3 regions of the Methylibium sp. Pch-M genome follow, and region 1 is predicted to be linked to each of the others. Evidence: predicted binding sites of a transcription regulator. Region 1 holds the regulator's gene; each other region holds the start of a gene.
The links. Region 1 encodes FNR, which switches genes on or off when oxygen is low (the NO sensors DNR and NnrR bind a similar motif). Its sites were predicted from a motif close to TTGATNNNNATCAA; they were not measured.
Positions count from the first base shown of each region.

Region 1 (3,266 bases):
CCAGGCCGATCAGGTCGCAGTCGGGCTGGGTGCTGTAGCCCTGGAAATTGCGGTGCAGCCGGCCCTGCCGCTTGGCCGCGGCCAGCGCGTCACCCGGCAGGGCGAAGTGGTCCATGCCGATGTAGTCGTAGCCGTGCGCCAGGAAGGCGGCGATCGCGTTCGACAGCATCGTCACGCGCTGGGCGGTGCCCGGCAGGTCTGCCGCATGGATGCGCCGTTGCGGCTTGAAGCGCTGCGGCAGATGCGCATAGCTGTAGAGCGCCACACGGTCCGGCCGCAGCCGCGCCACCTGCTCCACCGTCCGGGCCAGCGAGGCCGGGGTCTGCTTGGGCAAGCCGTGGATCAGGTCGACATTGATCGAATCGAAGCCCAATGCGCGCGCGCTGGCGATCAGCGCCTCGACCTGCTCGGGCGGCTGCACGCGGTGCACCGCGTGCTGCACTTCGGGGTCGAAGTCCTGCACGCCGAAGCTCAGGCGGTTGAAACCCAGCGCCTTCAGGTGCGAAAGCCGCGAGGCACTGACGGTGCGCGGGTCGACCTCGATCGAGCATTCGGCCTGCGGCTGCAGGTCGAAGGCACCGCGCAGCAGAGCCATCAGCTGCGACAGCTCCGCATCGTCCAGGAAGGTCGGCGTACCGCCGCCGAGGTGCAGCTGACTGACGCGCTGGCGGCTGCCGATCACGTCCTGGTGCAATGCCACCTCGCGGCCCAGCCACTCCAGGTACTCGGTGCCGCGCCGGTGCTGCCGCGTGATCACCTTGTTGCAGGCGCAGTAGTAGCAGACCGACTCGCAGAATGGGATATGAACGTAGATCGACAGCGGTGTGCCACCGCCCACGGCGCCCGCCGCCGGGGCGCCGCTGCGGCGCTGGCCCAGGGCCTGCCGGTACTGAGCAGGGCCGAAGGCCTCCACGAAGCGGTCGGCGGTCGGGTAGGAGGTGTAGCGCGGCCCACCGGCGTCCAGACGACTCAGGAGTTCCTCGCTCGGCGCAGCCGGTTCCAGCATGTCGGTCAGGGTCGGAGGGGGCATGTCCGGACTGTGCCGAGGGCCTCTCACCGGGCTCTTGATCTGGGTCAAGGCCGGTCGCCGGTGGCCTCCGACAATCCACGCACAGCTTGAGGTCGATCATGCAACTTGCCCCTCACGACACCGCCGCCGACTCGCATGCGCCATCGCGGGCGGCGCACAAGATCATAATGAAGCGCATGGAACGTGAACCGATCCGCATCGAGGCCCTCAAGGTCGCATGCTCCAGTTGCAACCTGCGCGAGCTCTGCCTGCCGGTGGGCCTGTCGGACGATGACCTTGACCACCTCGACCAGCTGGTCGGCAGCCGCCGCCCTGTGAAGCGCGGCGACACGCTATTCCACGCCGGGGATCGCTTCGAGTCGCTCTATGCGGTGCGCACCGGCTTCTTCAAGACCTGCGTGTCCGCCGACGATGGCCGCGACCAGGTGACCGGTTTCCAGATGGCCGGCGAGTTGCTGGGCCTGGACGGCATCAGCACCGACCGCCATGCCTGCGACGCGGTGGCGCTGGAGGACTCGCAGGTCTGCCAGATCCCCTACTCGCAGCTCGAGAAGCTGTCGCGCGAATCCACGCCGCTGCAGCACCAGTTCCACAAGATCATGAGCCGCGAGATCGTGCGCGACCACGGCGTGATGCTGCTGCTCGGCAGCATGCGGGCCGAAGAACGGCTGGCCGCCTTCCTCCTCAACCTGACGCAGCGGCTGCAGGCGCGCGGCTTCTCGGCCTCGTCGCTGGTGCTGCGCATGACGCGCGAGGAGATCGGCAGCTACCTCGGCCTCAAGCTCGAGACCGTGAGCCGCACCTTCTCGAAGTTCCAGGACGAAGGCCTGCTCGAGGTGAAGCAGCGCGACATCCGCGTACTCGACGAATCCGGGCTGCGCCGGCTCGTCAACGGCCCGGCCTGCTGAAGGCTCGCCGCCGGCCTCGCCCGGCGCGACTCAGGGCCAGCGGCGAGGCTCGGTATTGGCCGGCTCCGGCGTCGCCAGCAGCAGCGTCAGCATCGACGCCAGCGCGCACACGATCCAGAACGCGAAGAAGGCCAGCGTGTAGACGCCGGCCGGCGACACCGTCTCCAGTGCGCGACCGACCCAGCCGCTCAGGTCCGCAGGGTCGGCGGCGCTGAACACCAGGGTCTCCAGCACCCCGGCCATCAGGAAGGACGGCCAGGCGATCCACAGCGTGCGTTGTCTCATCGTCGCGAGTTCCGGGTCGATGCGCGGTACGTTCAGCGCTCGGGACGCGGCGTGGCCGCATGGTTGCGCGCCTGCACCGCCGGCGTGTCGCTGCCCAGCGGTTCGCTGCCACGGCTGAGCACCGGATCGCTGCCGCGCACGGCGATCACGGCGGTGACGATGCCAGCCACCACCACCGCCAGCGGGCCGCCCAGCACCAGCCACAGCATGGGCTCGCGCCACCAGGGCAGCGGCCGCTCCGGCATGGGCGTCGGGCGGGTTGCGTTCTCGTTCGGGATCATGGGCTGCTCCGGAGGGGGCCGCACTCAGCGCGGCACGACGAAAGTGGACTTCTCGGACACGCTGGCCGCCGGCTGCACGCCATCGGCCTCGCGGATGATCTCGAAGCGCAGCGGGTGGGCGCCCGGGCCGAGCGCCGCGGCGCTCTGCGGCGGCACCTGTACCGCGACCGGCACCCAGCGCGACTCGGCCGGGGCCAGCCGCACCTCGTCACGCACCTGCGCCTGTGCACCGGCGATGTCGCTCACCACCACCCGGTAGCGCTGCGCCGACTCGGTGGCGTTCATGATCTGCAACCGGTAGACGTTCTCGATGCGCCCTTCGTCGACCAGCCGTGCCAGCGTACCGCGGTCGCGCACCACGTCGACGCGCATCGGGCTGCGCAGCACGAGGCTGGTGACGAAGCCGACCGAGATCAGCAGCAGGATCACGCCGTAGACCAGCACCCGCGGACGGAGCACGCGCCGCCAGTCCAGCGTGCTCCGTCCGGCGGCCAGGCCGTTCTGCGTGGCATAGCGGATCAGGCCGCGCGGATACGCCATCTTGTCCATCACACCGTTGCAGACGTCGATGCAGGCGGCACAGCCGATGCACTCGTACTGCAACCCCTCGCGGATGTCGATGCCGGTCGGGCAGACCTGCACGCACAGCGTGCAGTCGATGCAGTCGCCCTTGCCCTGGGCGGCCAGCGCGTCGTGCGCCAGGCTGCGCGGGCGCGAGCCGCGCGGTTCTCCGCGCCCGCCGTCGTAGCTGATGATCAAGGT
Region 1 covers NZ_CP029606.1:3,321,448-3,324,713, forward strand. Annotated here, with positions in the region: gene hemN (oxygen-independent coproporphyrinogen III oxidase) at 1-1,030, opposite strand, end outside; gene fnr (fumarate/nitrate reduction transcriptional regulator Fnr) at 1,207-1,938, shown strand; gene C1M51_RS16035 (hypothetical protein) at 1,969-2,223, opposite strand; gene C1M51_RS16040 (nitrogen fixation protein FixH) at 2,256-2,504, opposite strand; gene ccoG (cytochrome c oxidase accessory protein CcoG) at 2,529-3,266, opposite strand, start outside.

Region 2 (3,266 bases), 210 kb from region 1:
GAGCAGCAGCCAGGCGAACACGCTGGTCCATTCCAGCGGACCGTCCTCCGAGGTGAGCCAGTCGACCATCGCCTGGTCGCCCGACAGCGCGATCGCCACGAGCCACAGCACCATCGCCGCCAGCAGCGCGACCGTGACGATCTCGGCGCGGCTGATCGGCGCCCAGGTGTGCGACGACAGGGAGAGCGAAGAGGGCAGCGAGCGCCCGGGGACAGCGTTCATGGCGTGGGAGCGTGGGGTGGGTCGCGGGATGCTGCAACGAGCAGCCCGGAGGGCCTGTCGCCGAGGCGTCGTGGGCCGGGCCCTGATTATCGGCGGCTTGCGATACCCGCCTACACTGCCGGCCCATGAAGCGCATCGTGATCCTGATCTCCGGCCGGGGCTCCAACATGGAAGCCATCGTCGAGGCCTGCGCCGCGCAGTCCTGGCCGGCCCGGATCGCGGCGGTGATCAGCAACCGCGGCGATGCCGCGGGCCTGGACTACGCTGCCGCGAGGGGCATTGCGACGGCGGTGGTCGAGCACCGCACCTACGCCGACCGCGAGGGCTTCGACGCCGCGCTGGCACAGGCCATCGATGCGCACGCACCCGACGTGGTGGTGCTGGCCGGCTTCATGCGCATCCTGACGGCGGGCTTCGTGCAGCGCTATGCCGGCCGCCTGCTCAACATCCACCCGTCGCTGCTGCCGGCCTTCACCGGCCTGCACACCCACCGGCGCGCGATCGAGGCCGGCTGCAAGCTGGCCGGCGCCACCGTGCACTACGTGACCGCCGAGCTGGATCATGGCCCGATCGTCGCGCAGGCGGCGGTGCCGGTGCTGCCCGACGACACCGAGCAGACGCTGGCCGCCCGCGTGCTGGCCAGCGAGCACCGGCTCTATCCGATGGCGGTGCGCTGGGCGGTCGAGGGGGCCCTGCGGATCGAGGCCAACGGCGTGGTGCGGCAGCGCGACGGCGCCGCGCAACTGCTGCTCTGAACTCCGCCCGGGCCGCAGCCCGGGCCTGCGCTCAGCGCACCACCAGCACCGGGATCGCGGTGTGCGTCAGCAGCTTCTGGGTCTCGCTGCCCAGCAGCAGCGCGCTCATGCCGCGGCGGCCGTGCGAGGCCATCACGATCAGGTCGCAGCCGCGCTGGCTCGCGTGCTCGATGATGGCCTCGTAGGGGTGCAGCGCCTCGATGGTGTAGGTCTCGCAGCCCAGGCCGGCGGCCTGGCAGGCGGCGGCGACCTGCTGCACGCGCCGCTGCGCGATCTGCTCCTGCGCGTCGAAGTACTCCTGCGGCGCCACCGGCTGGATCTCGCTGATCGCGCTGTAGGGGAAGGGCTCCTTGACGCTCAGCGCCTCGATCTTCGAACCCAGGGCCTTGGCGAGCGACACCGCGGTGGCGACGGCCTTGCCCGTGACGTCGCTGCCGTCGGTGGGAACCAGGATGCGTTGGTACATGGCGGCCTCCTTGGCTGAGGAAAGGGACGAGCGCATCTTGCGCCCGTGCCCAGCCCCTGATCTTGCCGAGGATCAAGCTTTGCGTCGAGCCTGCCCGCGGGCGCGGCGCGGACTTCCGCTCAGCCGCGCGCCACCGGGCGCGCCGGATCGGCGCACCACTCGCTCCATGAGCCCGGGTAGAGCGCGGCGCCGGGCAGCCCGGCCCGTTCCATCGCCAGCAGGTTGTGGCAGGCGGTGACGCCGGAGCCGCACTGGTGCACCGTCTCGGCCGGCGGCCGGCCGGCGAGCAGCGGCAGGAAGGCGGCATGCAGCACCGCGGGCGCGAGGAAGCGGCCTTCGGCGTCGAGGTTGTCCTTGAACGGCCGGTTCAGCGCCCCGGGGATGTGGCCGGCCACCGGGTCCAGTGGTTCGACGTCGCCGCGAAAGCGCTCCGGCGCCCGCGCGTCGATCAGCCGCACGCGACCGAGTCCGGCCTGCAGCGCGACGGCATCGACCGTCGGAACCAGCGAGGTCGCGGGTACGTAGGGGAGCCGCGCCGCGACGGCCGTCGGCGTCTCGCTCTCCAGCGCGCCGCCGACCGCGCGCCATGCGGCGAGCCCGCCGTCCAGCACGGCGACCTCGCGGTGGCCGAGCCAGCGCAGCATCCACCACGCGCGGGCGGCGAACATCGCGCCCTGCCGGTCGTAGACCACCACCGGCGTGGCCGGGGCGATGCCCAGGCGCGTCAGCGTCGCGGCGAAGGCCTCGCGCGTCGGCAGCGGGTGGCGGCCGCGGAAGCGGCCGTCGGCGGCCGGCGCGTGGTCGGCCAGGTCGCGGTCGAGGTGCAGGTAGTGGGCGCCGGGCAGGTGGCCCTCGCGGTAGCTGCGTTCGCCGGCCGCGGCATCGGCCAGGTCGAACGAGGTGTCGACCACGACGGTCTGCGCGCCGGCGGCGAGCCGCTCGCGCAGCGCCACGGCCTCGATCAGTGGCAGGGGTAGGGCAGATGCAGCATCATTCAACGCACTTCTCCTTGTAAGCGACTCAGGGCAGCGCGCGGCCGCCAGCGTGCCTTGCAGGCCGCGCCGAGCCAGTGGCTCGGCCGCTCGCCAGGCACACAAGCTCCACCGGAGCTTGTGTGTCCGGGCTCGCCCCCCTGGAGGGGGAGCGCCGAAGGCGCAACGGGGGTGGTTCACGTCTCCAGGGTCGATTGCACTGCATCGCGCGGTGCCGCGCGGTTGCGCAGCTGCGTGGCGGCGATGCCAGCGGCCACCACCAGCGCCATGCCGCCCAGCGCCATCGGCGTGATCGGGTCGTCGAACAGCAGCGCGCCGAACACGAAGGAGTAGACGATGCCGAGGTACTGCAGGCTCGCGTTCACCAGCGGCCGCCCGGTGGCATAGGCGCGCGTCATCAGCAGCTGGGCCGCGGTGGCGAACCCGCCCACGGCCAGCAGCATCAACGCGGCGAAGGCATCGGTGTGGGCGGTGAAGCCGCCGGTGGGCAGCGCCGTCAGCAGGCCGGCGGCCATGCCGCCGACCGAGAAATAGAACACCACCCGCGGCTCCGGTTCGCCGGCCCGGCCGAGCGCGGTGACCTGCAGGTAGGCCACCGCCGACAGCAGGCCCGACAGCAGCCCCATCAGGCCGTACCAGAGCTGGTCGCGCTCCATCGTCGGCCGCAGGATCAATGCCACGCCGATGAAGCCGACCAGCACGGTCGCGATCAGCCGGCCGTCGGTGCGCACGCCGCCGAGCATGATCGCGCCGCCGATCAGGAACAGCGCCATCCACACCGAGGACATGTAGTTCAGCGTCATCGCGGTCGCCAGCGGCAGGCCGGCGATC
Region 2 covers NZ_CP029606.1:3,114,879-3,118,144, forward strand. Annotated here, with positions in the region: gene C1M51_RS15040 (hypothetical protein) at 1-222, opposite strand, end outside; gene purN (phosphoribosylglycinamide formyltransferase) at 348-977, shown strand; gene C1M51_RS15050 (universal stress protein) at 1,009-1,443, opposite strand; gene C1M51_RS15055 (sulfurtransferase) at 1,563-2,441, opposite strand; gene C1M51_RS15060 (DMT family transporter) at 2,612-3,266, opposite strand, start outside.
Region 2: the regulator FNR is predicted to act here: its motif matches at 1,506-1,519, upstream of C1M51_RS15050 (universal stress protein).

Region 3 (3,266 bases), 980 kb from region 1:
ATGCCGAGACGCTGGCGGCGGCCCTGCCGGCGGCGCGGCGCCGCAGCCTGATGCCGGCCGATCCGGCCGCGCGGCTGCGCACGCTGAGCCTGCTGGGCCTGGCGCTCGCTGCCTGCGAGAAGAGCGTGCAGATCGTCTACGAGAACCTGCGCCCGGCCGACAAGGTGCATGCGCCGTGGTTCGACCGCGTCAGCGGCCAGCTGCGCGTGGCCTATGGCGAACTGGAGGCTGCGCTGGCGCAGCGGCCGCTGGCGGTGGACAGCGACCACATCGACCAGGCCGGCGTCTCCATCGCGGTGGCCTGGCGCTTCACGCAGGCGCTGATCCCCGAGGTGGTGGACGCGGCGGCACATCCGCGGCTCGCCGCGCATGCGGCGCAGGCCGAGGCGCTGCCGGTCTTCCGTGCCGCGCCCCACGGTGAGGGCAGCTACCCGGCCGCGACCGTGTAGCGCCGGCCGGCGCACCGCCGTCTCCTGTCGCGTGTGACGGCGGCGCGCTACTAGATGTCGGAACCGCGCGCGAACTCGTCGTAGGCGGCCACCGCATGGGCCGCATACATCAGCGACGGTCCGCCGCCCATGTAGACGGCGACGCCCAGCGCTTCGTCCAGCTCCTGCCGCGACGCGCCGAGCTTCGTCAACGCCTGCATGTGAAACCCGATGCACGGGTCGCAGCGCGCGGCCACGCTCAGTGCCACAGCGATCAGCTCCTTGGTCTTCTTGTCCAGCGCGCCATCGGCCATCGCTGCGCGGCCCAGCTCGCCGAAACCCTTCATCACGTCGGGGACGCCCGTGCGCAGGGTGGCAAGCCGAGCGGAAATATCCAGGGTCAGCTCTCGGTACCGGGCGGGAGGGCGGTTGTCGGTGCGGTCGGCCATGGCGGTGCGTGCCTGTCGCTCACTTGCCGCTGCGCGTGGCGCAGGTGTTCAGCCCGAACGGCAGGTAGGCGGGGCAGAAGCGGAACAAACCGGTGGCGATCGGCACCACGCCGAGCCAGCCCCAGGGGCCTATGACACCTGCCACGGTGGCGGCGATCAGTGCGGCGCCGACGACGATGCGCACGCTGCGGTCGAGGGTTCCCACGTTGGGGTTCATGGCGTTTCTCCTGGAGTGAAGCCGACCTCATCATCTCGCCGTGCGGCGGGTGCAGCGCTGACATGGATCAAGACCGGGGTTCGAACAGGAAAGGGGATTGACTTCGTTCGACCGCCACCGCTAGCGTGCCGCTGTCGATTTCGAGCGACGCTTCGGGGATGCACGCATGACGATGACCATCGCACCGCCCTCTCTCGACGCCCTGGCTCGGCAGATCCAGGCCGCACAGGACGCGACCCGGCAGATCGAGCCCTTCACGTCGCAGCTCGACGGCTTCGACGTGCCGGCCGCGTACGCGGTGGCGCAGCTCGTGCACGAGGCACGGCTGCGGGAAGGCGCGCGCGCGATCGGTCGCAAGATCGGCTTCACCAACCCGGACATGTGGTCGCTGTACGGCGTGCGCGATCCGGTATGGGCCCACGTCTACGACCGTACCGTGGTGCGTGTGTCGGGTGGACGGCACGTGTGCCGGCTGGCGCCGTTCACCGAGCCGAAGATCGAGCCCGAGATCGTGCTGCACTTCCATCGCGCGCCGCCGGCGGGCGCCGACCCGGCCGCACTGCTGGACTGCATCGACTGGGTGGCGCATGCGTTCGAGATCGTGCAGTCGCATTTCCCGGGCTGGAAATTCCGCGCTGCCGATACGGTGGCCGACGCCGCGCTGCACGGTGCACTGCTGGTCGGCGAGCCGCAGCCGGTGGCGCGCCTGCAACCCGGCCTGCGCTCGGCGTTGGCGGCCTTTTCTTTGGAGCTGGTGTGCGACGGCGCGGTGCGCGAGGTGGGCGTGGGCGCCAACGTGCTGGGCAACCCGCTGGCCGCGCTGGCGCACCTGGCCGGCGTGCTGTCGCGTCAGCCGCAGGCGCTGCCGCTGCAGGCCGGCGAACTGGTGACCACCGGCACGCTCACCACCGCGCAGCCGGTGCGTGCGGGGCAGACCTGGCACACCGTGCTGCGTGGCATCGACCTGCCGGGGCTGGCGGTCGAGTTCGTCGACTGACGCGCGCGCGGCGCGGCGCCGCGGGGTTCTCGGCGGCTCCTCAGCCCAGCGGCGGATTGGCCGGCATGCGGGCCCGGCTCGGATCCTGCGCCACCCAGGGCTGGGCGTGGTCGCACCAGATCTCCATCTGCGGCTGCAGCGCCGAGGTGTCGTCCAGCGTGCCGGCCTTCAGGAAAGTGAGGGCGGGTGCGGCCGCCACCTCGGAGACGATGGCCGAGCCGCAGTTCGGGCAGAACTTGCGATCCACCGGCAGGCCGCTCTCGCCGGTGTCGCGGTAGGTGGACACCGGGCCACCCTCGATCACCAGGCTCTCGCGCGGCAGGCCGAGCACGATGGAGAACGAGGTGCCCGACTGCTTCTGGCAGTGCTTGCAGTGGCACACGGCGGTGAACACCGGTTGCGCCGAGCCGTGATAGCGAACCTTGCCGCACAGGCAGCCGCCGACGATTTCCATGGGAGAGTCTCCTTCAGATCCGGGCATCGGACGCGCCCGCTGGGGCGACGCTAGCACCGTGGGTGGCGGCGCGCCAGCGGGCGGTTGCGGGTGTTCCGGCGCATGACAGTCGGATCGGTGCAAGACGGGCGGTGCGGTCGCGCCGTGGTGGCCTGGAAATCGGCTACAAAGCGGTGGGAGCCAGTGGGGGCTGGAGCGAGGGCGGTCGATGATTCGAACAGTTGGCGGTGGCGCCATGGCGCTGGCGCATCGCGCGCCGGGCGTGCCGCGGTGGCTTGTGCCGTGTCTGGCTTTCGTCCTGATGGGCGGAGCGCTCGCCAGCGCATCGGCGCAATCGACCCTGCCGGTGCCCGCCACCTTCGCCGGCGTCCTGCCCTGTGCCGACTGCGCCGGCGTGGCGCAGACGCTCACGCTGCGTGCGGACGGCCTGTACCGCCTGCGCCGCACCTACCTGGGCAAGCCGGAGGGGCCGTACTCCGAACTCGGCCACTGGAAGCTGAATGCCGCCGGCACGCTGCTGATGCTGCGCGGCGAGACGGACACGCTGCTGTTCGCGGTGACACCCGCGGGCGCCGAGGACGAGGGCGGGCTGCGCCTGCTCGACCGCCGCGGCCAGCCCATCGAGTCGGACGCCAATCTTGCCCTGCGCCGCACGGCGGCGCTCGATCCGGTGGCGTTCACCGACTGCGACGGCGGCGTGCGCGAGCGCGTCGCCGACGAC
Region 3 covers NZ_CP029606.1:2,338,920-2,342,185, forward strand. Annotated here, with positions in the region: gene C1M51_RS11225 (glutathione S-transferase family protein) at 1-449, shown strand, start outside; gene C1M51_RS11230 (carboxymuconolactone decarboxylase family protein) at 500-877, opposite strand; gene C1M51_RS11235 (DUF2892 domain-containing protein) at 897-1,094, opposite strand; gene C1M51_RS11240 (2-keto-4-pentenoate hydratase) at 1,261-2,091, shown strand; gene C1M51_RS11245 (GFA family protein) at 2,132-2,545, opposite strand; gene C1M51_RS11250 (copper resistance protein NlpE) at 2,847-3,266, shown strand, end outside.
Region 3: the regulator FNR is predicted to act here: its motif matches at 1,152-1,165, upstream of C1M51_RS11235 (DUF2892 domain-containing protein).